2 regions of the Pelomonas baiyunensis genome follow, and region 2 is predicted to be linked to the other one. Evidence: riboswitches for the same ligand, from Rfam matches in the RefSeq annotation. Region 2 holds a riboswitch; the other holds the start of a gene.
What was found. Region 2 has a riboswitch for thiamine pyrophosphate ahead of ACG01O_RS20075 (TonB-dependent siderophore receptor). Riboswitches for the same ligand answer to the same signal wherever they lie in the genome.
Positions count from the first base shown of each region.

Region 1 (14,954 bases), on a different contig from region 2:
AACCTGCGCAGCTACTTTGGCGTGCCGGAGTCGGCCGTGGCGGCCAGTGGCAAGCCTGCGTACGAGCCTGGCGCCGGGCTGCGCGACTTGCATGCCGGCGTGAGCTTCACGCGGCCGCTTTCCAAGCATTGGTTCATGTTCGGCGGGGCGGGCGCCAGCCGTTTGCTCGGCCCGGCGGCTGACAGCCCGCTCGTGCAGCAACGCGACGGCCAGTACGCCAACCTGGGCGTGGCCTGGCGCAACTAGGGCGCCCGGCGCCCCGAGTTCGCCGAGTGGGCCGCGCCGAGCGGCTCGGCGGGTTTACAGCTTCACGCGGCCGCGCCAGATGTCGGCGTACATCACCCAGTCGCCCATGAAGCTGTAGATCGGGTGCTTGAACGTGGCCGGCCGGTTCTTCTCAAAGAAGAAGTGCCCCACCCACGCAAAACCGTAGCCACTGAGCAGCGCGTACAGCACCCACAGCGCGTTGCCCGTGGCCCACAGCTGCCACAGGCACAGCAGCACCAGCGTGCTGCCCACAAAGTGCAGCTGGCGGCAGGTGCGGTTGCTGTGCTCCTGCAGGTAGAACGGATAGAACTCGGCAAAGCCGTGGAAGCGGGCGGGGCTCATGCGCCGATTGCACGCGCGCCGTGCCCACCTCGCAACCGGGCTTGCCCGCAGCGGGGTCAGCCCAGTGCGGCGCGCAACGCGGCCAGCACGGCGTCTGGCGCTTCAGCCATCAGCGCGTGGCCGGCCGGCACGGTGTGGATGCGTGGCTTCAGCAGCGCACCCAGCACGGCGTTTTGCTTGGGGGCGGTCATCTGGTCTTGTGCGCCCAGGATGAAGTGCACCGGGCCGCGCACGCGGGCTGCCGCGGCCTCGCCGCCGGTGTAACGGTCACACACCTGGAAGTCGTTCTCGAACAGATTCACCTCGGTTTGCCGCGCTTGCAGCCGGCGCATCAGCGCCAGGCCGCCGCCGCGCAACCAGGCGCCCGGCCCGGGGTAGCCCGGCTTGGCGCTGGCCACCGAGTGCGAGAACGCGTTCACCATCGCCATCGCGGCCTCGGGGTTGTCGCGCGCGGTGGTCAGCAGCGCTTCCGACACCTTCATCGGGTAGGCCGTGCCCACCATCACCAGCGTGCGGGCGCGGCTGGCGGCTTCCAGTGCGATGAGCGAGCCCATGCTGTGCCCCACCAGCGCCGCCTCGGCCAGGCCGGCGGCGTCCATCAGCCGGTGCAGCCAGGCGCCGATGTCTTCCACCGACGTCAGCGGCCGGCCGGCGCTCCGGCCGTGGCCGGGCAGGTCCACCGCCAGCACGCTGTAGCCGTGGTGCGCGCACCAGCGGGCCAGCAGCGTCCACACGCTGTGGTCGTTCAGCGCGCCGTGAATGAACACCACGCAGGGCAGGGCAGGGTTGAACGGCTTGCCGCCGGTGTAGGCATAGGCCTCGTGGCCATCGACTTGCAGCTTCATGCGGCACCTCCGGCCTTGGCTGCCACTTTGAGCGCGCGCTTCAGGTCGTCGATCAAATCGGCGGGGTCTTCCAGGCCAACGGACAGCCGGATCGTGCCCGGCCCGATGCCGGCCTGGCGCAGCGCGGCGTCGTCCATGCGGAAGTGCGTGGTGCTGGCCGGGTGAATCACCAGCGATTTCGCATCGCCCACGTTCGCCAGGTGCGAGAACAGCTTGAGCGACTCGATGAACGCGCGGCCCTGTTCGCGGCCGGCTTTCAGGTCGAACGAGAACACCGCGCCCGCGCCGCGTGGCAGCAGGCGTTGGGCGAGTGCGTGGTCGGGGTGCGAGGTCAGGCCCGGGTAGTTCACGCGCTCCACCAAGGGCTGCGCAGCCAGGAACTCGGCCACGGCTTGTGCGTTGGCCACGTGGCGCGCCATGCGCAGTGGCAGGGTTTCCAGGCCCTGCAGCATCAGCCAGGCGGTGTGCGGGCTCATGCAGGCGCCAAAGTCGCGCAGACCTTCGCGGCGGGCGCGCAGCAGGAAGGCGCCCACCGTGCTTTCCTCGGTGAACACCATGCCGTGGAAGCCGTCATACGGCTCGGCCAGGGTGGCGAATCGGCCCGAGGCGGCGTGGGCGGCGTCCCAGTCGAACGAGCCGGCATCCACCAGCACGCCGCCCACGGCCGTGCCGTGGCCGCACAGGAACTTGGTGGCCGAGTGGTAGACCAGATCCGCGCCCAGTTTCGCCGGGCGCTGCAGGTAGGGCGTGGTGAAGGTGGCATCCACCAGCAGGGGCAGGCCAGCGTCATGCGCCAGCGCGCTGACTCCGGGAATGTCCAGCACATCCAGGCCCGGGTTGCCCAGGCTTTCGCCGAACAGCAGCCGCGTTTCGGGCCGGATGGCGGCGCGCCAGGCGTCCAGGTCGCGCGGGTTGACGAAGGTGGTGTCAATGCCAAAGCGCCGCAAGGTGTAGTGCAGCAGGTTGTGGCTGCCGCCGTACAGCGCCGTGCTGGCCACGATGTGGCTGCCGGCGCCCATCAGCGTGGCAATGGCCAGGTGCAGCGCGGCCTGGCCGCTGGCGGTGGCAATGGCGCCAATGCCGCCGTCCAGCGCCGCCATGCGTTCCTCGAACACCGCGGTGGTGGGGTTGGACAGCCGGCTGTACACATGGCCCGAGCGCTCCATGTTGAACAGCGAGGCCGCGTGTTCCGCGTTCTCAAAAACGAACGAGGTGCTCAGATGCAGCGGGGTTGCCCGTGCGCCGGTGCCCGGGTCGGGCGCGGCGCCGGCATGCAGGGCGAGGGTGTCGAAACCTGGCATGGTGTTTTCTATGGGGTGGAGTCGCGGGCATTGTGTGCTATGTTGCCCGGGCGTTTTTCCCTCGGAGGCCCCCATGAAAGTCGTCGATATCCTGCGTGTCAAAGGCGGCACCCTGTTCACCGTCGCGCCCGATCAAGCGCTCAAAGACGCGCTGGACGTCATGGCCGAGCGCGACATCGGTTCCCTGGTGGTGATGGAGCACGGCGACCTCGTCGGCATGCTCACCTTCCGCGAAGTCATCCAAGCCGTGGTCAAGAACGGTGGCGCCGTGGGCACCACGGTCGTTCGCACCGTGATGGACGACCACCCGCTGACCTGCACCCCCGAGACCGAGATCGACGAAGTGCGCCGCATGATGCTGGGCCGCCACGCCCGCTACATGCCCGTCATGAACGGCCGAACGCTGATGGGGGTCATCTCGTTCTACGACGTCGCCAAGGCCGTGGTGGACAGCCAAGACTTCGAGAACCGCATGCTCAAGGCCTACATCCGCGACTGGCCGGTGGAAGAAAACGCCGCCGAGGCCGAGCCCAAGCTCTGACGGCCGGCGCAACCCGCGCACCGCACCCCGCGGTTCGCAACCCGACAAGGCGGCCTTTGCGGCCGCTTTGGTGTTTCTGGCCCGCCTAAACTTGCAGGCTATGTCAGGCAGCACCTTCGGCGAACTCTTCCGCGTCACCAACTTCGGCGAAAGCCACGGGCCGGCCATCGGCTGCGTCATCGACGGCTGCCCGCCCGGGCTGGCGCTGAGTGAGGCCGACATCCAGCCCGAGCTGGACCGCCGCCGCCCCGGCACCAGCCGCCACGTCACGCAGCGCAACGAGCCCGACGCGGTCAAGATCCTGTCGGGCGTGTACGAGGGCCTCACCACCGGTACGCCCATCTGCCTGTTGATCGAGAACACCGACCAGCGCAGCAAAGACTACGGCAACATCCTCGACACGTTCCGCCCCGGCCACGCCGACTACACCTACTGGCGCAAATACGGCCTGCGCGACCCGCGCGGCGGCGGCCGCTCGTCCGCCCGCCTCACCGCCCCCATGGTGGGCGCCGGCGCCGTGGCCCGCAAATGGCTGAAGCAGACCTACGGCACCGAGTTCCGCGGCTGCATGACGCAGCTGGGCGAAGTGGAAATCGGCTTCGAAGGCTGGCAGCACGTGGGCGAGAACCCCTTCTTCGCCGCCAACACCAGCCAGATCGAGGCGCTGGAAGCCTACATGGACGCGCTGCGCAAGGCTGGCGACTCGGTTGGCGCCCGCATCCGCGTGGAAGCCACGAACGTGCCTGTGGGCCTGGGCGCGCCGCTGTTCGACAAGCTCGACGCCGACATCGCCTATGCCCTGATGGGCATCAACGCCGTCAAGGGCGTGGAAATTGGCGCCGGCTTTGACTCGGTGGCCCAGAAGGGCACCGAGCATGGCGACGAACTCACGCCGGAGGGCTTTGCCAGCAACAACGCCGGCGGCGTGCTGGGCGGCATCTCCACCGGGCAAGACATCGTGGCCGAAATCGCCATCAAGCCCACCAGCTCCATTCGCAGCCCCAAGGCCAGCATCGACCGCGCGGGCAACCCGTCAGTCGTGGAAACCTTCGGCCGCCACGACCCCTGCGTGGGCATTCGCGCCACTCCCATCGCCGAGGCCATGCTGGCCCTGGTGCTGATGGACCACGCGCTGCGCCACCGCGCGCAGTGCGGCGACGTGGTGCTGCCCATCGGAGCCATTCGCGGGCAGCGCTGAGCGGCGCAGGCTGGCTCAGGCGGGCTTGGTGCCCGGCGTCTGCAGCGCCCGCTCGCGCGAGCGATCAACTGGCCTTGCCGGTAGGCCAAACCCACCGTGGGCGACCCTGCAGCATGTTGTTAGCCCCGTCGAGCAGGCCCAAGCCGCTGTTGCGGCAGCGCGGTCTCAGAAACGGGTGGTTGGCGCATCAACGCAGTATCTGATCTTGCCGGCTTGAGCCACTTTCTAGCCGGCGGATGCCCAAACCCGCCCGCACCATGCCATTGGTCATGGCCGTTGAAATGCGCGCCCTGCGGCGCTTGATCCATGCCCGTTGCATTTCGTCGCCCCACGCGGCGGCCTGACCGTCAACCGGTGCAGCTCAGCCCCCGCAAACCGCGTTTCGTCACAAGCGCGCTGCGCTGTGGAGGCGCGATTTCTAGACTGCAAATGTCTGTTTCAGAAAGTGTTTGGGGGAGTCATGCGCAAGTCGTTCAAGGTGGGTGGCATCGCGGCGGTGGTGCTGTTGGTGGGTGGTGCAGGCTTCGCCGTGATGGCGAGCAAGGGCGAGGCCCCCAAGAAGCCGGGTGAAGAAGCGGCCAAGCCGGCGCTGGAGTTTGTGGCCGGCGAGGTGGTGAAGCCCACGTTGGCGGCCATGCCGGCGGTGGTGGAGTTCAGCGGCCCGCTGGTGGCGCCGGGCACGGTGGTGGTGCGGGCCAAGAGCAACGGCACGCTGCTGAACCTGGCGGTGGGCGAGGGCAGCCGTGTGCACGCCGGCCAACCGCTGGGCCAGGTGGACCTGGAAGAACTGCGCCACCGCGTGGCCGAGCGCAGCGCCAGCATGGAAGCCATGCGCGCCCAGATGGAACAGACCGAGCGCACGCACAAGGCCAACGTGGGCCTGGCAGACAACAACTTCATCGCGCCCACCGCGCTGGAAACCTCGCGCGCCGCGTATGAGGCCGCCCGCGCCAACTGGCAGGCCGCCAAGGCGCAGCTGGAAACCATGCAGGTGACCCTGCGCCAGGCGGCGCTGGTGGCGCCGATCAACGGCATCGTGTCCAAGCGGCATGCGCTGCCGGGCGAGAAGCTGGCGGCGGAGCAGCAAATCTTGACCATCGTCGACCTCTCCAAGCTGGAGCTCGCCGGCCTGGTGGGCACGCACGAGGTGGCGCGCCTGCAGCCGGGCATGAAGGTGCAGGTGAAGGTGGAGGGCACCGACACGCCGGTGGAGGCGCGCATTGACCGCATCGCCCCGGCGGCCGAGCCCGGCACGCGCTCGATTGGCGTGACGCTGGTGCTGCCCAATGCGAAGGAGACCTTCCGCGCCGGGCAGTACGCCGTGGCCAAGGTGGTGTTGGGCGACGACACGCCGCGGCTGACGGTGCCGCTGGCGGCCATCAGTCGCAATTCGGGCCAAGAGCAGGTGTGGATGATTGAGAACGGGGCGCTGGCGCGCCGCATCGTCACCACCGGCCGCAGCGATGCGCGCGAGGGCCGCGTGGAGGTGTTGAGCGGGCTGAAGGCCGACTCGCAAGTGCTGGCCGCGCGCTTTGACAACCTGCGCGAAGGCGACAAGGCCAACCTCGTGGCGGCGAAGAGCGCGCCGGCTGCGTCGTCAGCCGGGTCTGCGGCCGCCGTGAAGGTGGCGGCCGCTTCGGCGCCGGCGCAGCAGTAAGGAGCCGGCCATGTGGATGACCCGCGTTTCCATCCAGAACCCGGTCTTCGCGACCATGGTGATGGTGGCCCTGTGCGTGCTGGGCCTGTTTTCGTACGCCAAGCTGGGTGTGGAGCAGATGCCCGACATCTCGCTGCCCGGCGCCTGGATCGACGTGCGCTACCCCGGCGCCAGCCCCGAGGCGGTGGAGCGTGAAATTGCCAAGCCGCTGGAAGAGGCGATCAACACCATTGCCGGCGTGGACCGCATCCAGTCGCGCAGTTTTGAGGGCCGCGTGCAGGCGAGCGTGGAGTTCACGCTGAACACCGACATGAGCCGCGCCATGCAAGACCTGCGTGACCGCGTGGCGCTGGCGCAGTCGGCCTTTCCGCGGGATGCGAAGCCGCCCACGGTGTCGCGCTTTCAGGGCGACAACGCGCAGCCCATCGTGGTGCTGGCGCTGCTGAGCCCCACGCGCGGCTCGCGTGAGCTGTCGATGATGGCGGACCTGATCGTCTCCAAGCGGCTGGGCCGCGTGGAAGGCGTGGCCAAGGTGGATGTGGGCGGCATGACGACGCGTGAAGTGCGCATCGACCTCGACCCGCTGCGCCTGCGCGCCTACGGCGTGACGCCGGCCGAAATCGCCAAGGCGCTGGCCGATGCCAACACCGACCAGCCCGTGGGCCTGTTGAGCGACACCAACGCCGACGCCATCTTGCGGGTGGAAGGCCGCGTGAAAGACCCCAAGGCCTTCGGCCAGATGGTGGTGGCCCGCCGCGGCAACCTGGCACTGACGCTGAACGACCTGGGCACGCTGGTGGAGCGCGAGCGTGAGCGCGACAGCATCGCCCGCATCAACGGCCAGCCAGCCGTGAGCTTCAACGTCTTCAAGCAGCAAGACGCCAACATCGTGCAAACCGGCGAGGCCGTGAAGGAGGCGATGGAAGAGCTGCGCAAGACGCTGCCCAAGGACGTGGAGCTGCGCCTGATTTACGCCAACTCCGACTTCGTGAAGGGCTCGCTCACCGGGCTGAAGCACACGCTGATTGAAGGCGCGCTGCTGACCGTGGCCATCGTGTTCATGTTCCTGCACAGCTGGCGCTCGACCATCATCACCGGCCTGACGCTGCCGATTGCGGTCATCTCCAGCTTCATTGCGGTGCAGGCGTTCGGCTTCACGCTGAACTTCATGACGATGATGGCGCTGTCGCTGTGCATCGGCCTGTTGATTGACGACGCCATCGTGGTGCGCGAGAACATCGTGCGTCACGTGGGCATGGGCAAAAGCCACCACCAGGCGGCGGCCGATGGCACCAACGAGATTGGCCTGGCCGTGATGGCCACCACCTTCGCCATTTGCGCGGTGTTCGTGCCGGTGGCCTTCATGGGCGGCATCATTGGCCGGTTTTTCTACCCCTTCGGCATCACGGTGGCGGTGGCGGTGCTGGTGAGCTTGTTCGTGAGCTTCACGCTGGACCCGATGCTGTCGTCGGTGTGGCACGACCCGGTGAACCCGCGCGTGCGCCAGTGGCCGGTGCTGGGCCACGCCATTCGTGCCACCGACTGGACGATGGACCGCCTGCACAACGGCTACGAGCGCCTGATCGACTGGGCGTTCTCGGGCCGCCGCTACCGCGTGTTCGTGCCGCCGGTGCCGGCCTACGGTCGCCCCTTCCTGGCCAACGGTCAGCGTGACAAGAGCGCCCGCCGGGTGTGGCGCTTCGCCACGCTCACGCCGCGCGGCCTGGTGATGTGGGGTGCGTTCGCGAGCTTCGTGGTGGCGCTGATGCTGGCGCCGCTGGTGGGCAGCGAGTTCGTGCCGGAAACCGACAACGGCTTCACGCAGATCAACCTGCGCATGCCGGTGGCGTCCAGCGTGGAGCGCGGCAGCGCCAAGGTGGCGCAGATTGAAGAAATCTTGAAGGGCTACCCCGAGATCAAGACCGTGTCCACCGTGGTGGGCAGCACCGGCGAAGGCATGGCCACCGGCCGCAACCAGGCGTCGCTGAACATCTCGCTGGTGGAGCGCAGCGAGCGCCGCCGCACGCAAAAGGAAATTGAAGACGCGATCCGTGGCGACATCTCGCGCATTCCGGGCGTGGAGGTCAGCGTGGGCTTCAACCGTCCGATCTGGATCACGCTGCTGGGTGCGGACTCCGAACTGCTGACGCAGAGCGCGAACGACTTGGTGGAGAAGATCAAGAAGATCCCGGGTGCGGTGGACGTGGACACGACCGTGAAGCCCGGCGTGCCGGCCTACGCCGTGCGCTTGAAGGACTCCGCCATTCGTGAGCTGGGCCTGACTGCGCCGCAAATTGCCGCGTCGCTGCGCGCCTACGTCAACGGCGAGGTGGCCACCTACTGGACCACGCCGGACGGCAACCAGGTGGAGGTGCTGCTGCGCCTGCCGCGTGAGCAGCGCGAGCACATCGAGCAAATGGCGCAGTTGCCAGTGGCGTTCTCGAAGGACGGCAGCCCGATCGCGCTGGACCAGGTGGCCACCATCCAGCCGGTGTTCAACCCCGAGGTGATTCGCCGCGAAAACCTGCAGCGCCGCGAGGCCGTGTTTGCCGGCGTGCAAGGCCGCCCGGGCGGTGATGTGAACGCCGATGTGCAAAAGCTCATCAAGGCCACGCAGCTGCCCCCGGGCATCAGCTTCAAGGTGGACGGCGCCGGCAAGCAGCAGGCCGAGGCCTTCAACGGCCTGCTGGCAGCCATGGGCCTGGCGGTGATCTTCATCTACATCGTGCTGGCCAGCCAGTTCGGCAGCTTCGTGCAGCCCATTGCCATCATGGCCTCGCTGCCGCTCGCGCTGATTGGCGTGATGCTGGCCCTGCTGCTGTGGCGCTCCACGCTGAACGTGTTCTCGATGATTGGCCTGGTGATGCTGATGGGCTTGGTGACCAAGAACGCGATCCTGTTGGTGGACTTTGCCAACCACGCCCGCAAGGCCGGCGCCACGGTGGCGGAGGCGCTGCGTGAGGCGGGTCTCATCCGGATGCGACCCATCATCATGACGACCGCCGCCATGGTGTTCGGCATGCTGCCGATGGCCATTGCGCTGAACGACGGCGGCGAAATCCAGGCCCCCATGGGCCGGGCCATCATCGGCGGCGTCATCACCTCCACGTTGCTGACGCTGGTGGTAGTGCCGGTGCTGTACAGCTACCTCGTGCGTGACAAAAAGGCCACCGCGCCGGCTGCGGATGCCGCCGGCAGCGTGCTGCCCGTGCACGGCATGCCCGGCGCCATGCCGGCAGACAAGGACTGAGCTCACAGCCACCCATGCCGCGGCGTCCAGCCGCCTCTGAATCTCCCTCGAGCGCGCTCCTGCGCTTTGGCCGACCCAACCGGGTCGGCCATTTTTCTTTGTGGTGTCTGTTGCACTGCAACAAGCGGCTGGGCAGCGGGTATCCCTAGTTTGGTGTCGGTTGGCTTTACACCACGCCATCGGAAACCAGATGTTTCATAGGGAAGGTGGCGCTTGGCCTGGGAATTGCATACCCTGCGTCATAAATCACCGGAGACGGACATGCAGTTCAAAAACACCCTCGTTGGCCTCGCCCTTGCCGCCACGGCGCTGGTTGCCAGCGCCGCGCCTTCCTTGCTGATGCGCGGCGTGGGTGGCGTGGACCTGAACAACCTGGTGCTGGGTCAGGCGTTTCAGGTGGAAGTGGTGCTGCAAGGCTTCACCACGCCGGGCGAAGTGGACGGTGGCGGTTCGGGCGGCGGGCTGCTGACGCAAGATGGCTCCCCGCAACTGACGCTGCAGAACTTCGTGCTGGGCAACTTCGTGAACGCCAGCTGGGACACCGACCCGTCGTTGTTCCTGCTCGACTTCACCGCCGATGTGGCCGGTTCTGGCACCGTGGAAACCACCGGGCAATGCCTGAACTCCAACCTGCAGAACTACGGCTGCAACTTCGCCAGCGGCCCGCTGGCCTTCACCGTGCGTGACCCCAACGCCGTGCCGGAGCCGGCCAGCGTGGCGCTGGTGGGCCTGGCGCTGCTGGGCTTGGGTCTGGCTCGCCGCCGCGCCTGAGACCGCGAGCGCGCAGCGCAGTTCACTGACAAGGCCCTTCGGGGCCTTTTTTGTTGCCCGGGCTTGGCGAGCGCGGGCGAATGCCTGCAGAATCGCGCCCGCTCCGGGGTGCTCGGGCGTGGCGAAAGCCAAGCCCAGACGCTGAGACGGTCACCGACCGAACCCGTGAACTTGAACCGGCTAGTACCGGCGTAAGGAGAGCGCATGCCATGAGGCGTGCAGGCGTGGGGCCACCCGCGCCCTGCATCCACAGGCGGCCACGGAGCAAACGCAACCCTTTGCTCCAGGAGACCGCTGCTGTGAATGCCCCCGACCCCATCCTCTCGTTCGCCGACCGCCTGTCGCTCACGCGGGAGCCGTTTCCCGCCTCCCGCAAAACCTTCATCACCGGCAGCCGGCCCGACCTGCGCGTGCCCATGCGCGAGATCGCGCTGACCAACGGCGAGACGGTGATCGTGCACGACACCTCCGGTCCCTACACCGACCCCGCCGCCACGCTGGATGTCCGCCAGGGCCTGCCCGCTGTGCGCGCCACCTGGGTGGCCGACCGGGGCGACACCGAGGCCTACGCCGGCCGCCCCCGCGTGGCGCTGGACGATGGCGGCAAGCATGAAGACAACGAGCGCATCGCCGCGCTGCGCGCCGAGGCCGCAGCCCTGCAACGCCAGCCGCGCCGGGCCAAGGCCGGCGCCAACGTGAGCCAGCTGCACTACGCCCGGCGCGGCATCGTCACGCCCGAGATGGAGTTCGTGGCGCTGCGCGAGAACGGCAAGCGCGAGTGGATGCAGGCCTACCTGTCCGACGCCGAACGCGAGCAGCGCTTGAAGGGCGATGCGCTGGGGGCGGCGATTCCGGACGTCATCACGCCCGAGTTCGTGCGCGACGAGATCGCCCGGGGCCGCGCCGTCATCCCGGCCAACATCAACCATACCGAACTGGAGCCGACCATCATCGGCCGCAACTTCCTTGTCAAGGTCAACGCCAACATCGGCAACTCGGCCGTCACCTCCAGCATCGAGGAGGAGGTCGAGAAGCTGGTGTGGAGCATCCGCTGGGGGGCCGACACCGTGATGGACCTCTCCACCGGCCGCAACATCCACACCACGCGCGACTGGATCGTGCGCAACTCGCCCGTGCCCATCGGCACCGTGCCCATCTACCAAGCACTCGAGAAGGTCGGGGGCATCGCCGAAGACCTGACCTGGGCCATCTTCCGCGACACGCTGATCGAGCAGGCCGAGCAGGGGGTGGACTACTTCACCATCCACGCCGGGCTGCGCCTGCCGTTCGTGCCCATGACCACGAGGCGCCGCACGGGCATCGTGTCGCGCGGCGGCTCCATCCTGGCCAAGTGGTGCATCACGCATCACCAAGAGAACTTCCTTTACACGCACTTCGAAGAGATCTGCGAAATCATGAAGGCCTACGACGTGACCTTTTCGCTGGGCGATGGCCTGCGACCGGGCAGCGCGGCTGATGCCAACGACGAGGCCCAGTTCGCCGAACTGCGCACACTGGGCGAGCTGACGAAGGTGGCCTGGAAGCACGACGTGCAGACCATGATCGAAGGCCCGGGCCACGTGCCGCTGCACCTCATCCAGGCCAACATGGCCGAGCAGCTCAAGCACTGCCACGAGGCGCCGTTCTACACGCTGGGCCCGCTGACGATTGACATCGCACCGGGCTACGACCACATCGCCAGCGCCATTGGCGCGGCCATGATCGGCTGGATGGGCACGGCCATGCTCTGCTACGTGACGCCCAAGGAACACCTGGGCCTGCCCGACCGCGACGACGTGAAGCAAGGGCTCATCGCCTACAAGATTGCCGCCCACGCGGCCGACATCGCCAAGGGCCACCCCGGCGCCCGTGCGCGCGACGACGCCATGAGCAAGGCCCGCTTCGAGTTCCGCTGGAACGACCAGTTCGCGCTCGGCCTGGACCCGGACACCGCCCGCAGCTATCACGACGAAACCCTGCCCAAGGATTCGTCCAAGGAGGCGCATTTCTGCTCCATGTGCGGGCCGAAGTTCTGCTCGATGAAGATCACCCAAGACGTGCGCGACTACGCCGAGCAAGGCATGGCGGCCAAGTCGGCCGAGTTCAAGGCGGGCGGCGGCGAGTTCTACGTCCCCATCCACCCGGCTTGAGCGCCATGCCGCTGGACATTGCGATGGCCGGCGCCGGCGTCATGGGCCGGCTGCTGGCTTGGCAGCTGGCCCGGGCGGGCCACCGCGTGCGCGTGGTGGACGCGGCCAGCGGCCCGCGCGACCCTGCGGCGGCGGGCTTCACGGCCGCCGGCATGCTGAGCCCGCTGGCCGAGCGCGAGCACGCCGAGCCCGACATTGCCGAACTGGGCTGGCGTTCGCTCACGCTGTGGCCGCAGATCGCGCAGGCGCTGGGCCGGCCGGAGCTGGTGCGCACCTCGGGCAGCCTGCTGCTGGCGCATGGCAGCGACCTGGGCGCGGCGCAGCGGGTGCTGGCGCGCGTGCAGCCCGATGACGGGCCCGCGCCCCAGGCGCTGGACCGTGCGGCCTTGCGTGCGCTGGAGCCTCATCTCGCGCCCGACCTCAAAGCCTGGCAACTGCCGGGCGAAGGCCAGGTGCTGCCCCGCGACATGCTCGCTGCGTTGGCGGAAGACGCCTCAGGGGTGGACTGGCGCTGGGGCCGCCGTGTGGCCCGCGTGCAGCCGAACCGGCTTGAACTGGACGACGGCCACGTGCTGGACGCCGACCTCGCCATCGACACCCGGGGCCTGGGTGCGCAGCCCGACCTGCCGCGCCTGCGCGGTGTGCGCGGCGAGGTGGTGTGGCTGCACGCGCCCGGCGTGGTGCTGCAGCGGCCGGTGCGCTTGATGCACCCGCGCCACCGCGTGTACCTCGTGCCGCGGCCGGGCGACCTCATCGTGGTGGGCGCCTCGGAGGTGGAAAGCGAAGACCGCTCGCCCGTCAGCCTGCGCAGTGCCGTGGAGCTGATGGCCGCGGCCCACAGCGTGCTGCCTGGCCTGGCCGAGGCACGCATCGTGCACCTGGACACCCAGCTGCGCCCGGCCTTGCCGGATCACCGCCCCGTGCTGCATCACGAGCCCGGCCTGCTGCGCATCAATGGCCTGTACCGCCACGGCTGGCTGCTGGCCCCGGCGCTGGCCGAGAAAGCCCTCTCATGCCTGAGTTCACCCTGAACCACCACCCCCAGCCGTGGCGCGCTGGCCTGACCGTGGCCGCGCTGCTGGCCGAGCAGGGCCGTGCGCCGAACGACGTGGCCACGGCCCTGAACGGCCGTTTCGTGCCCCGAGCCCTGCGCGACTCGACGCTGATCGAGCCGGGCGACGCGCTGACCTTGATTCAACCCATCACGGGCGGATGACCATGTCCTTCACCTTGTATGGCCGCGCACTGCGCAGCCGCTTTTTGCTCGGCACCGCCGGCTACCCGTCGCCTGCGGTGTTGGGTCAGGCCCTGCAGGCCAGTGGCGCCCAGGTGCTGACCGTGGGCCTCAAGCGCACGCTGGCCGCGGCGGGCGACAACGGCTTTGTAGCCACCATCCGCGCGGTGCTGCAGGTGCAAGGCGGCCACCTGCTGCCCAACACCGCCGGTTGCCGCACCGCGCAAGAGGCCATCACCCTGGCCCACATGGCGCGTGAGCTGTACGACACCGCCTGGATCAAGCTGGAGGTGGTGGGCGATGAGTACACGCTGCAACCCGACCCGTGGGAGCTGGTCACCGCTGCCGAGGCGCTGGTGAAGGACGGCTTCCAGGTGTTTCCGTACTGCACCGACGACCTCGTCACCTGCCGCCGCCTGCTGGATGTGGGCTGCGAGGTGCTGATGCCCTGGGGCGCGCCCATCGGCTCGGGTCAGGGGCTGCTGAACCCGTTTGCGCTGCGCACGTTGCGCGAGCGCCTGCCCGGCGTGCCGCTGATCGTGGACGCTGGCATTGGCGCGCCCTCGCACGCGGCCCAGGCGATGGAGCTGGGGCTGGACGCAGTGCTGCTGAACTCGGCCGTGGCGCAGGCGGGCGACCCGGTGCGCATGGCGGCCGCGTTCGCGCGGGCGATCGAGGCGGGGCGGCTGGGGTATGAGGCGGGCGTCATGGCGCCGCAGGCCATGGCCGTGGCCAGCACACCGGTGGGCGGTCGGCCGTTCCTGATCGCATGACGCCGCCTCGCATGAAGCCCCCCATCGTGTGGAGCGTGGCCGGGCTGGACACCGGCGGCGGCGCGGGCTTGAGTGCCGACCAGCGCGCAGCCGATGCGGCCGGCGTGCACCTGTGCCCCGTGGCGGCCGCACTGACCGCACAGAACAGCGTGGCGGTGCAAGCCGTGTGGCCGGTGCCGCCCGAGCAGCTGGACGCGCAACTGGCTGCGCTGGCCGACGACCTGCCGCCCGTGGCCGTCAAGACCGGGCTGCTGGGCGGCGTGGCGCAGTTGCGCGTCGTCACCCGGTGGGTGGACCGCTTGCGCGAGCGCGGCCCGGTGGCCCTGGTGGTGGACCCGGTGCTGGGGGCCACCACGGGCGCCTCGTTTGCCACCGAGGAACTGCTGCGCGCCTACCGCGAGGAGTTGCTGCCCCGCGCCACGGCCGTCACGCCCAACCGCCGGGAGGCCACGCGGCTGGTGGGCGAGGGCAGCGCACCGCAGCAGGCGGTGGCGTTGGGGGTGGAGACGGTGTGCATCACCGGCGGCGACGAGCCCGGCCCGCTGGCGCTGGACTGGTTGCACAGCCCCCACGCCCAGGGCTGGCTGGGCTTGCCCCGGCGCAGCGCGCAGCACCACCACGGCAC
Region 1 is NZ_JBIGIB010000007.1:145,834-160,787, reverse strand. Features, by position in the region: gene ACG01O_RS21020 (MipA/OmpV family protein) at 1-246, shown strand, start outside; gene ACG01O_RS21015 (Mpo1-like protein) at 301-609, opposite strand; gene ACG01O_RS21010 (alpha/beta fold hydrolase) at 666-1,454, opposite strand; gene ACG01O_RS21005 (O-acetylhomoserine aminocarboxypropyltransferase) at 1,451-2,755, opposite strand; gene ACG01O_RS21000 (CBS domain-containing protein) at 2,829-3,296, shown strand; gene aroC (chorismate synthase) at 3,397-4,494, shown strand; gene ACG01O_RS20990 (efflux RND transporter periplasmic adaptor subunit) at 4,955-6,151, shown strand; gene ACG01O_RS20985 (efflux RND transporter permease subunit) at 6,162-9,401, shown strand; gene ACG01O_RS20980 (PEP-CTERM sorting domain-containing protein) at 9,663-10,172, shown strand; TPP riboswitch at 10,267-10,387, shown strand; gene thiC (phosphomethylpyrimidine synthase ThiC) at 10,472-12,322, shown strand; gene ACG01O_RS20970 (FAD-dependent oxidoreductase) at 12,328-13,353, shown strand; gene thiS (sulfur carrier protein ThiS) at 13,335-13,538, shown strand; gene ACG01O_RS20960 (thiazole synthase) at 13,541-14,329, shown strand; gene ACG01O_RS20955 (bifunctional hydroxymethylpyrimidine kinase/phosphomethylpyrimidine kinase) at 14,341-14,954, shown strand, end outside.
Region 1: another riboswitch for thiamine pyrophosphate. It lies ahead of thiC (phosphomethylpyrimidine synthase ThiC); the one in region 2 lies ahead of ACG01O_RS20075 (TonB-dependent siderophore receptor).

Region 2 (14,954 bases):
CGTCGGCTTGCTCTTCCAGCGCGGTGGTGGCCGTGTCGAAGTAGGCCCGGGCCGCCGCCTGGCCGCGCCAGTAATGAAAGCGCCGCTCGCCACCCGCGTCCAGCTCGATCAGGTACAGCCCCGGCAGGCGCCCGGGCAGGCGCTGCACCAGACCGGTTCGCACGCCTTCGGACTCCCAGCGCTGCAGCAGCCCGCTGCTGAGGGCGTCATCCCCGAGCGCGGTGGCGTAGTGCACACGCAGGTCCGCCCCGCCGCAGCGGCTGAGGTAGACGGCCGTGTTCAAGGTGTCGCCGCCGAAGCTCTGGCGCAGGGCGCCGAAGGCAGGGCCTTGCAGCTCCAGCATGCATTCGCCCAGCGCAGCGATGGACACGGGCCGGGAGCCGGCCATGGAAGATGAAGTCACGCTCAAAAAATGAAACAACGGTTCAATAAAGATAGCTCAGCCGGTTCAATTTCGGGTGCATGGTTTACCCCGTCCGGCCGTGAAGGGGTGGGCGCCCGCAGAATGCCGGCGACGCCGTTCCGCCCCTTTGTGTCATGCGCCATGTGATCAACGCCTTGGGCGTGCTCGACAACCCCAACCTCCAAATTCAGCCCAGCGCTGGCGACCGCCAGGCCATGGCCTACAGCAGCACCGGGCAGAACGTGGACGCCCGCTCGCTGGCCGATGCCCGCGCTTCCGGGCTGACGGCGGTGAACCTCACGCTGGGCCATGTGGCCGGCTCGGCCGAACCGTTCGAGGCCACGGTGGCCGACATCGCCGGCTGGAACGACTGCCTGCGCCGCCACCCCGAGGCGTTGCGCCCGGTGTTGAGCGCGCCGGACCTGGACGCCGCGTGCGCGGCCGGGCAGGTGGGCGTGATCTACGGCTTTCAGAACACCGAGATGCTGGGCGCCGACCTGGGCCGCATTGGCGTGTTCGCGGGGCTGGGCGTGCGGGTGATCCAGCTCACCTACAACGGCCGCAACGCCGTGGGCTGCGGTGCCACGGTGGCGCAGGACACCGGGCTCACGCCCTTCGGTGCCGAGGTGGTGCAGCAGTTGCAGGCGCACGGCGTGCTGGTGGACCTGAGCCACAGCAGCGAGCGCACCGGGCTGGACGCCCTGGCCCTGGCGCAGCGGCCGCTGGCCATCACCCACACCGGCTGCCGGGCGCTGGCCGACCACCCCCGCAACAAGAGTGACGCCACGCTGCGCCGGCTGGCCGAGCGCGGCGGCGTGGTGGGCATCTACGCCATGCCCTACCTGCGCGAGGCGGGCCAGCCGCTGGCGGCGGATTGGATCGCCCACATCGAGCATGCCTGGCAGGTGTGCGGCGAAGACCACGTGGGCCTGGGCACCGACGGCGGCACTACGGCCATCGACGACATGGCGGCCTACCGCGCCCAGCTGGCCGCCGAGACCGAGCTGCGCCGCGCCATGGGCATTGGCGCCCCGGGCGAGGGGCCGGATGTGTGCCTGTTCCTGCCCGACCTGTGCGGCCCCACGCAGTTCACGCGCTTGGCCGAGTTGCTGGCCTCGCGCGGGCATGGGGCGGCGCGCATCGACAAACTGCTGGGCGGCAACTTCCGCCGCGTGATGGGCGAGGCCTGGGGGCCGGTGAGGGGTGAGCGCGGGCACTGACCCGCCCGCGTGTGTGTGCCGGTGCCGGGCGGGCTGAAGTCCGGTCCTCGCTCAGCGGCAGCTTTGCGTGGCCACCCAGTGGGCCACCGCCGGCAGCAGCGCGTCAGTGGCTGCGGTGAGGGCCTGAACACCGCCGGCGGCGTCGGGCGTGGGGGCGGGGGCCTGCGTCTGCCAGTGCTGTTGCACGGCTGGGCCGTCGGCGCCTTGCGGCCACAGCGTGGCTTGCAGGGCCACCACGCCCTGGCTCTGCGTGGGGCTGCTGAACTGCTGCTCGAAACGGTCCAGGTGCAGGGCCAGCAAGGGCAGCGGCCGCGCGGGGCAGGCCGGTTGCTGCAGCAACTGCTGGCGCAGCCGCTGCGTGAGCAGCGCGGCAGGTGGGGCCAGCCAACGGTTGTCGCGGTAGTGGTCCAGCCGGCTGGGCGCCGGGGTGTCGAGACGGTAGGCCATGCCCTCGCTGGACAGCCACGGCGGCGCGGTCACACCCGCCAGCCGCCAGGCCAGGCTGCCGTCGGGGCGAGGCGTGGCGGCGGGGCCGGGGCCCAGGTCGTAGGCCCGTTGTGGCGGCGCGGTGGCGGGCAGGGCGCAGGCGCTGAGCACCAGGGCGGCGGCCAGCGCGGCGGCCGCGGCGGGGAGGCGGTGCAGGCGTGCGGGGGTCATCGAGGGGCTCCTGCCGTGCTGGCCGAGGTTGCGTTGGGCGCTGTGTAGCCCGGCTCGCCGGGGCCGGCCGGGCGCGGCGTGCGGCCCCACACCAGGCTTTGCGGTTGCGCGGTGAGTTCGCGTGCGGCCTGTTCCAGCGCGCGGCTGGCGGCGCTGAGGTCGGCCACCAGCGGCTGGGTGCGGGGTGGGCTGTCGCCCACCAGGGCCAGTTCGAGGTGGCGGCTGGTGGCCTGCACCTGGGCCGCGGCGGCGTCCAGGCGGTCCAGCACCGCGGTGCGGCTGCGCAGCGCCTGGGCCAGTTGCTCGCCCTCGGCCGCCATGGCTTCGATGCGCCGCAGGGCGGCGTCGGCCCGTTGGGCGGCAGCGTCGGCGTCGCGCAGCAGCGTGGGCAGTTGCTGGGCGCTCGGGCGCAGCGTGGTCATGAGGCGGCTGGTGTCTTGCGCGGCGGCTTGCAGGCCGGACAGCGTGGCGCCGAACTGCGCGCGGTGCTCGTCGCTCAGCAGCGCGTTCAGCCGCGTGGCGGTTTCGGCAAAGGCGGCCACCAGCCCGGGGCCGGCCTGGGCCAGGTGGTCCAGCAGGCTGGGCCGCAGCGGCAAGCGCGTGCCGGCCGCGGCGCGCTGCAGCGGGGCATCCGGCTGGGCTTCTTCCAGCGCCACAAAGCTCAGCCCCGTCACGCCTTGCAGGCCGAGTTGGGCATAGGTGGTGGGCGTGACCGGGGCGGCCACGTCCACGGCAATGTCCACGAGGATTTGCCGCGGGTCCGCCGCGTCGAAGCCGATGCCGTCCACCCGGCCGACCTCCACCCCGCGCAGCTTGACCGGCGCCTTCAGGTTCAGCCCCGGCACGCCGGCGCGGGCCACCACGGTGTAGTGCACGCGCTCGGTGCGGTCGCCCTGGAACCAAGCCACGCTGGCCGCCAGGGCCAGGCCCAGCAGCAACAGGAACAGACCGGCGGCGAAGGCGTAGGCTTTGTTTTCCATGGAGGTTCAGGCAGGCGTCAAAGCGAGTGTTCCTCGCGCAGCACGGCGGGCACGCCGCCGTCGTCGGAGGTGTCGTCCAGGCTGAGGCGAAAGCGCCGCAGGTCGTCTTCCGCGCAGCGCTCCACATGGCCCAGAAAGAAGTTGCGCACGAAGGGGTGCGGCAGCCGCGCCACCTCCGCCAGCGGCCCGCAGGCCAGGATGTGCTGGTCGGCCAGCACGGCCACGCGGTCCACCACGGCGAAGAGGGTGTCCACATCGTGCGTCACCATCACCACGGTCAGGCCCAGCTCCTGCCGCAGGCGGCGCAGCAGTTTCACGAACTGCTTGCTGCTGTCGGGGTCCAGCCCGGCGGTGGGTTCGTCCAGGAACAGCAGCGGCGGGTCCAGGATGAGCGCACGGGCCAGCGACACGCGCTTGACCATGCCGCCCGAGAGTTCCGCCGGGCGCTTGAGCGCATCTTCCGGCTGCAGCCCCACCTGTGCGAGCTTGAGCATCACCAGTGGCGTGATCAGGTCGCGCGGCACGCTGCCCAACTCGCGCAGCGGCAGGGCGATGTTGTCGAACACGCTGAGCGCCGAGAACAGCGCGCCGTTCTGGAACAGCACACCCCAGCGGTAGCGCACGCGCTCCAGGTCGCGCTGCGCGCAGCGGCCCAGCGGGTGGCCGAAGATCTTCACCGTGCCGGCCTGTGGCACCTCCAGCCCCAGCAGCAGGCGCAGCAGCGTGGTCTTGCCCGACCCCGAGCCGCCGATGAGCGCCAGCACCTCGCCCGGCATGACGGTGAGATGGAGGTGACGGTGCACCACGTGCCCGTGAAAGGCGGTGGTGACGTTGTCCACCTCGATGACGGGGGTGTCACCGCTCACAAGCCCACCTCCGAGAACAGCACTGCAAATACCGCGTCCACCACGATGACCAGGGTGATGGCCGTGACGACCGACTGCGTGACGCTCTGGCCCAGGCTCTCGGTGTTGGGGCGCACCCGCAGCCCGAAATGGCAGGCCAGCAGCGCAATCAGCCCGCCGAACAGCATGGACTTGGCCCAGCCCAGCCACAGGTTGGCCGGTTGCACCACGGCGGGCAGGCGGTGGGCGAAGGTGGCCAGGTCCAGCCCCAACTGGCTGTGTGCCGCCGCCATGCCGCCCAGCAGCATCAGTGCGCTCGTCCACAGCGCCACCAGCGGCAGCGCCACCGCCAGCGCGGCCACCTTGGGCGCCACCAGCCGCACGGTGTGCGAGATGCCCATGACCGACAGCGCATCCAGCTCCTGCGTGACCCGCATGACGCCGATTTGCGCCGTCATGGCCGAGCCCGAACGGCCAGCCACGATGATGGCCGCCAGCAGCGGCCCCAGCTCGCGCAGCACGGCCAGGCCCAGGATGTTGGTGATGAAGATGTCGGCCCCGTAGGCGCGCAGTTGGCGCGACATCAGGTACGACAAAGTCAGCCCCACCAGAAAGCCCACCAGCGCCGTGATGGGCAGCGCCTGCGCCCCGGCGCGAAACACGTTGGCCGAGATTTCCCGCCAGCCGATCAAGCCCGGTTGGCGCGCCATGCGCAGGCCGTCCAGCAGCAACTGCCCCAGCAGGGCGACCAGGTCGTGCGCGTGGCTCAGAAAGCCCCGCAACCGGTCGCCCGCCAGGGCCAAGCCCGGGCCCAGGCGGGGCCGGCGCTGGGGCAGGGCGCCGGGCTGCATGAACTGGGCGAACAGCGTCACGTGCTCGGGCAGCCAGAGCAGCCGGCGCGGCGGCTTGCGGCCCCAGCCCATCCACAGGGTGAGGGCGCCCGCGGTGTCCAGCCGGCCGACGGCGCGCAAGTCCCACAGGGTGTCGCTGGCTTGTGCGGTGGTGTCGGCCACCGCGGCTTGCAGCGCCCCGTACTGCTCGCGCAGCGACAGCACGGTCCAGTCCCCGAGCACGCGGCATTCGCGTGGCGCGCTGCGGTCCAGCAGGGGCGGGGTGTCGAGCGGCGGCGCAGCGGCGGCGTCGCCCGCCGCCGAGGCCCAGGGCGGCACAGGCGGGGGCAAAGTGGACGGCGGGGGCGACAGGGGCAGGGCGCCGGGTTCGCTCATGGCCCAACGATAGCGCTGCCAAGGCCGTTCGGTCGCGGTGCGACGCACAGCCTGCGCCACATCCCCAACTTGTAACGGCGCGCAAGAGTTGCCCCCCGAACGGTGACATCGATAGACCGCCCCGCCCCGCCTGGGCAGCATCGCGCCTTCGCGGGTGAATGCGCTTTCAAGGCCGCATCCGACATCACAAGCCACCGCCGACGAGGGACGTATGCAACGACGGGCACGACACCACCTTTCCACCCATGGGCTGCCCATGGCCTTGAGCCTGATGCTGGCCGCCTGCGGCGGTGGCACGGGCGATGCCGGCCCTTCGGCCGCAGCCACGGCGGCCACGGGCGAGGGGGCCACCCTCGTCAAGGCGCTGGCTGCCACGGCCACGGCCACCGAGACGGCCCTCACGCCGGTGGCGGCCACGGCCAGCGCGTCCGAGCGGCCCGATCTGGGCCCGGCCCAGGCCATCGACCACAACGACACCACGCGCTGGAGCAGCGGCTTCACCGACGATCAATGGCTGACGCTGGACTACGGCAAGACCGTGGCCTTCACGCGGGTGCACATCGACTGGGAACGCGCCCACGCCACGCAGTACGAACTGCAGGTGTCGACCGACGGCGTCAGTTGGAGCACGCTGAAGGCCGTGACCGCCAGCCAGGGCGGCAGCGAAGACTGGACGGGGCTGTCCGGCCAGGGCCGCTACCTGCGCATGAAGGGCCTCAAGCGCTCGTCGGGCTACGGTTATTCCATCTTCGAGATCCAGGCCTTCACCGGCGTGGCCCCGGCGCCCGCGCCCACCCCCGCGCCGCAACCGGTGCCGGGCGGGCTCACGCAACCCGGGCAGCCGGTGCAGCCCGTGGCCGCCACCTCGTCGGCGCTGGAGAACCCCGCCAATTCGGCTGCCATGGCCATCGACGGCAAGCCCGGCACGCGCTGGGCCAGCGCGTTTGAAGACGGTGCCTGGATCCAGTTCGACTTCGGCAAGAAAACCGCCGTGGGCTACCTCAAGCTCACCTGGGAGAACTCGTACGGCAAGGCCTACTCGCTGCGGGTGTCCGACGACGGCCAGACCTGGACCGAACTGCGCAACGTCAGCAACGGCCGCGGCGGCACCGAGGAGTTCTTCAACCTCGGCATGAACGCGCGCTACCTGCGCCTGCAGGGCGTGGCACGGGCCACGCAGTACGGCTATTCGCTGTTCGAGGCGGAGTTCAAGACGCCGGGCAGCGACAACACGCTGGCGGACGCCGCCACCTCCGCCTTCCGTTTCCCGGCCAACGGCGCCGGCCTGCAGCCGTTGCCGAGCGCCGCCCAGCCGCTGGAAACGCTGCAGTTCACGCTGCCCGATGGCACCTTGGTCACCCGCTTTGGCATGGTGGGCCGCTCGCGCCACGCGCGTGAGCGGGGGGAAGACTGGAACGAAATCGGCTTCGGCCCGAACGACACGGTCGACGCCGCCGGCAACCCGCAAGACAAGGGCCCGGGCGCACACCTGAACTTCGTGCCCAACTACTTCAAGAACCGCACCTGGGGCGTGGAGTTCATCGACAACAGCCGGGTGGCCGGCGTGACCAAGCCGACCCTGGTCATCAACCAGTACTACCAGCAGGCTCAGCGGGGCGGTGGCCACGCCTTCTTCCGCCGCTTTGACGACCCGGGCGTGACCGGCTACGGCTGGATGTCGCCCGGCCGGCTGCTGGACAACAGCACCTACACCGCCGGTTTCACGGACGTGACCGCCTGCCCCGTGGTGCCCAAGCCGCCGCAAACCGCGCTGCTCACGCCCGCGGCCGGTTACGCGGGCATTCGTGGCGCCAACGATGGCTGCAGCGTCGTGCTGGACAACATGCCCGGCCACAAAGACATCGCCGCCAACGCCAACGGCGTGATGGTGCCCACCAGCACCAACGTGCCGTCACGAGCGCTCAAGCTGGGCGACGCGATCGAGTTCACGGGCTCGTTCTTCTCCAACCGGCCGTCCATGGACGCGGTGGGCGACAGCGGCGCGTTCCGGTACTACACGAACGAGGTCACCTACGTCGTCGGCACCGGCCTGCGCCCTTGGTACGGCGTGCAGCCGCGCCTGATGAATGCACCGCTGCCCACGGCCACCTTGTCGGGCGGCGAGGGCTCCATCTCCTACAACTACTCCGACAACGGGCTGTACATGTTCCAGCAGCCGCACAACCACATCGGCATGCAGAACATGCAGCGCTTCGTGGAAGGGCGGCGCCTGGTGCACACCAACTTCACCACGGGCGACCACAACGAGCCCGGCAACGACCGTTACACCGCCGCGGTGGGTCTGCAGGGGCCGCGATTCAACCAGTCCGCCTGCATCGGCTGCCACGTGAACAACGGCCGCAGCCCGGCACCCACGGCGCTGAACCAGCGGCTGGATGCGATGTCGGTGCGTGCCGCGGCGCTGGATGCCAACGGCCAACAGGTGCCGCACCCACGCTACGGCGCTGCGGTGCAGATGAACGCGTTCTCGGCCACCGGTGCGCCGCAGGACTGGGGCACCGGCGTGCGCGTGGCGGGCTTTGAAACCCGCACCGCCAAGCTGGCCGACGGCACGGTGGTGGAGTTGCGCAAGCCCACGCTGGCGTTTGACGGCCCGGTGCCTGCTGCCGTGTCGCTGCGCGCCGCGCAGCCCATGATCGGCACCGGCTTGCTGGAAGCCATCGCCGAGGCGGACATCCTGGCCCGCGCCCGCACCACGCCGGACGAAGACGGCGTGAAGGGCATCCCCAACTACGTGTTCGACCCCGAGACCGGTGCGGTGCGCTTGGGCCGCTTTGGCTGGAAGGCCGGCAAGGCCTCGCTGCGCCACCAAACTGCGGCTGCGTTGCTGCAGGACATGGCCGTCACCTCGCCCGTGTACCCCAGCCGCGCCTGCCACAACGGGCCGGCGGCTTGCTCGGCCGGCAAGGCGGAGCCGGGCATCTCGGAAGCCGACCTGCAGCAAGTGGCGCGCTACCTGGCGCTGGTGGGCGTGCCCGCGCAGCGCAGCCTGGCCAGCGGCTTCCCCAAGGGGGTGACGCCGATGGATGAGCACCGTGTCGACCCGGCCCAGGTGAGTGCCGGCGCCAAGGTCTTCCAGACCCTGCGCTGCGCAGCCTGCCACGCCACCGACTTCAAGACCGGCCCGGGCCACCTGTTCGCGGAACTGCGCAACCAGTCCATCAAGCCCTACACCGACCTGCTGCTGCACGACATGGGCGCCGGCCTGGCGGACGGCTACGTGGAAGGTCAGGCCACGGGCAGCCTGTGGCGCACCTCGCCGCTGTGGGGCATTGGGTACACGGAGAAGGTGATGGGCAATGCCGCCAAGGTCGGCTACCTGCATGACGGCCGCGCCCGCACGCTCACCGAAGCGGTGATGTGGCACGGCGGTGAAGCCGAGAAGTCGCGTCAGCGCTTTGAAGCCCTGCCCAAGACCGACCGCGAGGCGCTGCTGGCCTTCCTCAAGTCGCTGTGACCGCCGGGGCAGCCAGCCCCTGGCGCTGATACGTTGATGCGCTGAAACGTTGATGCGCTGATGTGCAAACGCCGGGCATGCCCGGCGTTTTTTCTTGGCGTGCCCGCATCGCGACGCGTGCGGGGTGAACCGCTGATCGGGCGCTCAGGCCTTCTTCACGAACTCCGACTTCAGCCCCATCGCCCCGATGCCGTCGATCTTGCAGTCGATGTCGTGGTCGCCATCGGTCAGGCGGATGTTCTTGACCTTGGTGCCCACCTTCACCACCAGCGACGAGCCCTTGATCTTCAGGTCCTTGATGACCGTGACCGTGTCGCCGTCTTGCAGCACGTTGCCCACCGCGTCCTTGATCACGCGCTCGGCCTCAGCCGTGGCTTCCGCAGCCTGCGCCTGCCACTCGTGCCCGCACTCCGGGCAAATCAGCTGGGCGCCGTCCTCGTAGGTGTACGCAGACTGGCACTGGGGGCAGGCGGGCAGGGTGCTCATGCGGTGGGCTTTCGTGCGGTGAAGAAAAAAGCCCCGCTGCTTGCGCAACGAGGCTTTTGATTTGGCTCCCCGACCTGGGCTCGAACCAGGGACCTACGGATTAACAGTCCGGCGCTCTACCGACTGAGCTATCGAGGAATTGACTTCTATGTCGGCACGCCAAGCGGTTGCAGCGTGCGTCTTGTCGTCTTTCGACGAGATTCTGTGGCTCCCCGACCTGGGCTCGAACCAGGGACCTACGGATTAACAGTCCGGCGCTCTACCGACTGAGCTATCGAGGAACAGAGCCAATGATTATAGACCTATTTTTATGAGCTTCACAAGCGAACTTCAACACTTGCTCGCACGGTGCGCGGCGCGAGGGGGTAGAGGTAGCTGTGTTCGTACTGCCAGGGCGCCTCGCGCCACGCGCGGCGGTCGGCCAGGTTGTCGACGGCGGCACGCCAGATCCAGGTCTGCTGGCCCATGGTCTGCAGGTAGCGAACGCCCGCGTCCAGCGTGGCCCAGCCCGGCACGCGCACGCTGTTGTCCGGCGTGGCGAAGCGCGCGCCTTCGTAGGTCAAGCCGGCTTGGGCTTGCAGGCCGGGCAGCAGGTCCTGGCGGAGCTGAGCCTTCACGGTGTTGCGCGGCACGTTGGGCGGTGTGAGGCCGTTGAGGGACGCATCGGCGCTGCCTTCGCGGCGCGCGCGCAGGTGCATCGCGCTCGCGGTCAGGCCTCCGCCGCTCCACTTCAGGTCGGCGCTGGCTTCGATGCCCGTGTGGTGCGCCTGACCGTCAGCGCGGCGCTCGCAGCTTTGGGCCACATCGCAGGCACCCACGTCGCGCCACAGCGGCCGGCGGATGTCGAACACCGTGAGTGCGCCTTCCACGCGCTGGGTTCCGGTCTTCAGGCCGAGTTCGGTCTGGCGGCTCTTGAGCGTGGGTAGGGCCTGGCCGGCGTTGCGGTAGCGGGAGCGGTTGGGCGCGACTTCGCTTTCGGCGCCCTGGCCCCAGCTGGCGTAGACCAGCCAATCGGCGGCGATGGCGTGGCTCAAGGCCAGCCACGGCGTGGTGACGCCTTGGCCGTAGTCGGTGCGGCGCGAGCCGTCGGTGCGCACGCTTTCGCGGTGCAGCTGCGTGTGGCGCAGGCCCAGCCAGGCGGTGGTGTCGGCGCTCAGGGCCACGCGGTCACGCAGGTAGAGCTCTTGGCTGCGTTCGTCGCGGTTGGTGTTCTCGTCGGTCAGGTCCGGGGCTGCTGGCGTGATGGCCGTGCCCTGGATGTTGCCGGTGCCGGCGTAGTTGTAGGCCTGGCGCCGAAAACGGCTCTTGAACTGGCTGGCCAGTCCGCCCACGGTGAGGTCGTGCCGCAGGCCGGCCAGTTGCACCGGGCCTCGCGCCGAGAGGTCCAGCGCGGTGGTGTCGCGGTGCTCGCCTTCGCTGCGGAAGTCGTAGAGGTCGTAGGTGCCATCGGGGCAGAAGCGGTCGGCGTAGTAGTTGCCGTCGGCGGCCGAGCAACCGTAGCCGTAGGCCAGGCGGTCGTCGGTGCGCAGGCGTTGCAGCCCCAGCGTGGCCTGGGCCTGCCAGTCAGCGCTGAGCTTGTGCTGCACACGCAGCGAGGCGTGCGTGTTGTCGAACACAACCGGCTGGCTCCAGGGCTGGTTGTTGAGGTTGATGCGCGGGTCGACCTGATGCGCGTCCGGCAGGCGGCTGCCGGTCAGGCTGAAGGCCTGCTGGCTGGGCTGGCTTTGGTGGTTGAACTCCACCTCGGCCTCCACCAGCGTGTCGGGGCTCAGGCGCCAGTCGGTCGCCAGCGCGGCGGTGTGGGCGTTGCCGCGGCTGTCGCGCAGCAGGGGCGACAGGTGGGCCGCCGACAGGTTCACGCGCACGCCGAATTCGCGTTGTGCGCCCAGGCGTTGCGAGTGGTCGACGCTGGCTTGCACCGTGCCGCCCTGGATGGCGCCGAGCATCAGCGAGGTGGCGTCATCGGCCAGCGGCCGCTTGACCACGAAGTTGACCAGGCCCGCCGGCGCGCTGGTGCCGGCCTGCATGCCGGTGGCGCCCTTGAGCACTTCCACGGCCGCCTTGTTGGCCAGCGACAGCGCGGTTTCGCCGCTGATGGGCAGGCCGTCACGGCGCAGGTTGAAGCGGTTGTCCAGCTCGAAGCCGCGCACCTTCACCGTGCTCCAGTAGCCGGTGGCGTTGTAGCTGTCGGACACTGAGGCGTCGAGCTTGGTGATGCCCGCCAGTTGCGTCACACCCAGGTCCGCCAAGCGGTCGGTGCTGAGGCTCAGCGTTTGCAGCGGCAGGCGAGCGGGTGGGTCCGAGAAACCAGCCAAGCCAGGCGCGGCTTCGGTGGCCTTGCCGCTGACGCTGACGGCGGGCAGTGACTGGGCGGCCGCGAGTTGGGCGACACAAAGCGCCGCAGCGGCGCCAAGGAGGGAACGGGTCAGGAGTGCCATCGGAAATGCAAAGCGATGGCAGGTCGGCAAACGAGAACGCGACGGGCCCGGAGACGAAGCGAATGGAGCCCTGCTGATCGGCTGCTTCCCTGCGCGAGGATTACCTCAATCAGGTTCAAAGGGACTGTCTCAGTCGCGCTCAGCCGTGGCCGGCGCAACACCCCTAGCGAAGAGCTGCCGGCACAGGGCCAGCAGCGGCGTGCAGTTTAAAAGCAAACCGTGCGCGACATGGGCCGTGCGATTCGGACCGCTGATGCGACGGGCTCGGCGGTTCAGTCGCCCGTCGGCGCGCTCACGCCCAGCCGCTCGTGCAGCTTCGGGCTGGTCGTCGTGTACTGCAAGTGAATGGGCTGGCCGGGGAAGACGCGTTCCGCGGCGGCAAATGCGGCCAGCGTGGCCTCGTGGAAGCCGCTCACCAGCAGCTTGCGCTTGCCGGGGTAGTGGTTGATGTCGCCCACGGCGTACACGCCGGGCAGCGAGGTCTCGAAGCGTGCGGTGTCCACCGTCACGAGCTTGCGCTCCAGCGCCAGGCCCCAGTCGGCCAGCGCGCCCAGGCGCGGGCTCAGGCCCAGACGCACGAGCAGGTGATCGGCCGCCACGGGGCGGGTCTGGCCGGCGGCGTCGAGGATGTCGAGGCCTTGCAGGCCGCCATCCGCGGTGCGCAGTGCGAGCGGCTGTCCCACTTCCACCTGGATGCGGCCGGCATCGCGCAGGGCTTGCAGGCGCGCCAGCAACTCGGTCGGCGCTTTGAACGCATCTTTGCGATGCAGCAGCGTCACCTGGGCGGCCGCGCCGGCTTCAGCCAGTTCGAGGGCGGCAGTGACGGCCGGCGCTTCGCCGCCCAGCACCAGCACGCGCTGGCCGTGTGCTGGCAGGCTGTCGAGCCGGTGGTGGATGTGGCGGCCCTCCAGGGCCTCAGCCCCCTCCAGGCGCAGCCGCTTGGGTTGGAATGCGCCCACGCCCGCGGCGATGAACACCGTCTTGGCCAGGAACGCTTGACCGGTGCTGGTGCGCAACTGCCAGCGTCCGTCCGGCTGTGGCTGCAGGGCCGACACCTCTTGGCCGAGGTGCAAGGTGGGCGCAAAGGGCCGCACCTGCTGCTGCAAGCGCTCCACCAGTTCGCGCCCGCTGCACACGGGCACGCCGGGGATGTCGTAGATCGGCTTGTCGGCGTAGAGCTCGATGCACTGGCCGCCCACATGGGGCAGCGCATCGACGACCTGGGCCGAAATGCCCAGCAGGCCGAGTTCGAACACCTGGAACAGGCCCACCGGGCCCGCGCCAATGACGAGGGCGTCGGTCTCGATCACAGCTGGGCGGCGGGCTTACTTGATCAGTTCGCCCAGCTTGCCGGTCTTGTCCTTCCACTCTTCGGCGTCTGGCAGCGCGGGCTTGCGCTTGGTGATGCTGGGCCACTTCTTGGCCAGCTCGGCGTTGAGCTTGATCATGTGGATCTGGTCGCCCGGCACGTCTTCCTCGGGCACGATGGCATTGACCGGGCACTCGGGGATGCAGACCGCGCAGTCGATGCACTCGTCCGGGTCGATGGTGAGGAAGTTCGGGCCTTCGCGGAAGCAGTCCACCGGGCAGACATCGACGCAATCGGTGTACTTGCAGCGGATGCAGGATTCGGTGACGACGTGGGTCATGGGCAGCTCTTGGCAGTAAGGGGCGCCTGGGTCGGGCAGATTTCAGGCGAAACGATGATTTTATTGGACGCCGGCCGGGCCGCATGCTGACCGCCGACAAGGCTGGCGCCTGTCCCGACCGTGACGACGGTCGGGCGGCCGCGGTGCAGCAGGGCGGCGGCGGCCAGGTCGGCCAGCGGGTGCTCGCTGGTGATGGCGTCGGCACAGCCCGCGCGACTGACCACCAACGTGGGCGTGTCGCCCGGCCAGCCGGCGGCCAGCAGTTGGCGGCCCAGCGCGGCCAGTTGGCGGCCGGCCATGTAAAAGACTTCGGTGTCGGCCGAGCGGGCCGCGCGCAGCTCGCCCAGCTCCGTCATGGCCGTGGTGAGGCTGACCGAGCGACCCCGGCCGCGCCGGGTGAGCGGGCGCTGGGCCTGGGCCGCAGCCGCCAGCGCCGCGGTCACGCCGGGCACCACTTCGCTGTCGATGCCGGCGTCGGCCAGGGCGATCAACTCTTCTTCCAGCCGGCCGAAGACGCTGGCGTCGCCGCCCTTCAGGCGCACGACGAGGGCATGCTCCTGCGCGGCTTTCACCAGCAGCGCGTTGATCTCGGTTTGCTTGGCGGAATGCTCGAAGCCGCGCTTGCCCACTTCCATCCAGCGGGCTTGGGGGGCGAGGTCTTGCAGGGCCGGGTCTGCCAGCGCGTCGGCGAGCACGACGTCGGCCTGACCCAGCGCGCGGGCACCGCGCAGCGTGATCAGGTCGGCGGCGCCGGGGCCAGCGCTGACGAAGATGACCTTGCCCCGTGCCATCACCAGTCTTCTTCGGTGGTGGCGGGTTGCACGTCCACCAGCAGCGCGCCGCTGGTGCGGTGGCTGGCGGGGTCGACCACGATCAAGGCGCCGCCGACGCGGTTGTCCTTGAAGGGCTCCACCGGCAATTCGTGCTGCACTTCCATCTGCACGCGGCCGATGGTGTTGACCGGCAGCTCATGCGCGTCCTGCGGCTGCAGGGTGTGGATGTCCAGCACCGAGTCGATCGCCGAGATGCGCGCCTGCACCCAGCGGTTGCCGTGGCGCACCCAGTACTTGCGGCCGGGCTTGGCGGCCTCGGTGTCCAGCCAGGCCAGCGTGGCCGGGAAGGTCTTGGTGGCGGTGGCAGAGCCGGGGGTGACGATCCAGTCGCCACGGCTCACGTCCAGCTGGCGGTCCAGCACCAGGCCGGCCGAGTCACCGGCTTGGGCGCTGGCGACGGTCTCGCCGGCCAGGCGCACTTCAACGACGACGGCCGTTTGCCGCGACGGCAGCACCTCGATGGTGTCGCCCGCCTTCACGCCGCCGTGGGCGATGCGGCCCCACAGCACGCGCGGCTGCACGCCGGTGCCGTTGGATTGGTAGGCGTCCTTCTGCACGTACTGCACCGGCTGGCTCAGCGGGGCATCGGTGCGCTCGCTCAGCGTGGGCAGGCGCTCCAGCACCTGCAACAGGCTTTCGCCGTTCCACCAGGGCGCGTCCAGCGGTTGCGTCACGTTGTCGCCGCGCAGCGCGCTGACCGGCACGGTGGCGGCCACGTTCAGGCCGGCAGCGGCGGCGA
Region 2 is NZ_JBIGIB010000006.1:313,192-328,145, forward strand. Features, by position in the region: gene ACG01O_RS20025 (sugar kinase) at 1-403, opposite strand, end outside; gene ACG01O_RS20030 (dipeptidase) at 538-1,623, shown strand; gene ACG01O_RS20035 (ABC-type transport auxiliary lipoprotein family protein) at 1,675-2,280, opposite strand; gene ACG01O_RS20040 (MlaD family protein) at 2,277-3,260, opposite strand; gene ACG01O_RS20045 (ABC transporter ATP-binding protein) at 3,278-4,126, opposite strand; gene ACG01O_RS20050 (MlaE family ABC transporter permease) at 4,123-5,331, opposite strand; gene ACG01O_RS20055 (di-heme oxidoredictase family protein) at 5,588-8,809, shown strand; gene ACG01O_RS20060 (zinc ribbon domain-containing protein YjdM) at 8,954-9,295, opposite strand; tRNA gene ACG01O_RS20065 (tRNA-Asn) at 9,358-9,433, opposite strand; tRNA gene ACG01O_RS20070 (tRNA-Asn) at 9,501-9,576, opposite strand; gene ACG01O_RS20075 (TonB-dependent siderophore receptor) at 9,613-11,733, opposite strand; TPP riboswitch at 11,803-11,908, opposite strand; gene ACG01O_RS20080 (NAD(P)/FAD-dependent oxidoreductase) at 12,006-13,043, opposite strand; gene fdxA (ferredoxin FdxA) at 13,059-13,382, opposite strand; gene cobA (uroporphyrinogen-III C-methyltransferase) at 13,379-14,173, opposite strand; gene ACG01O_RS20095 (sulfate adenylyltransferase subunit 1) at 14,173-14,954, opposite strand, start outside.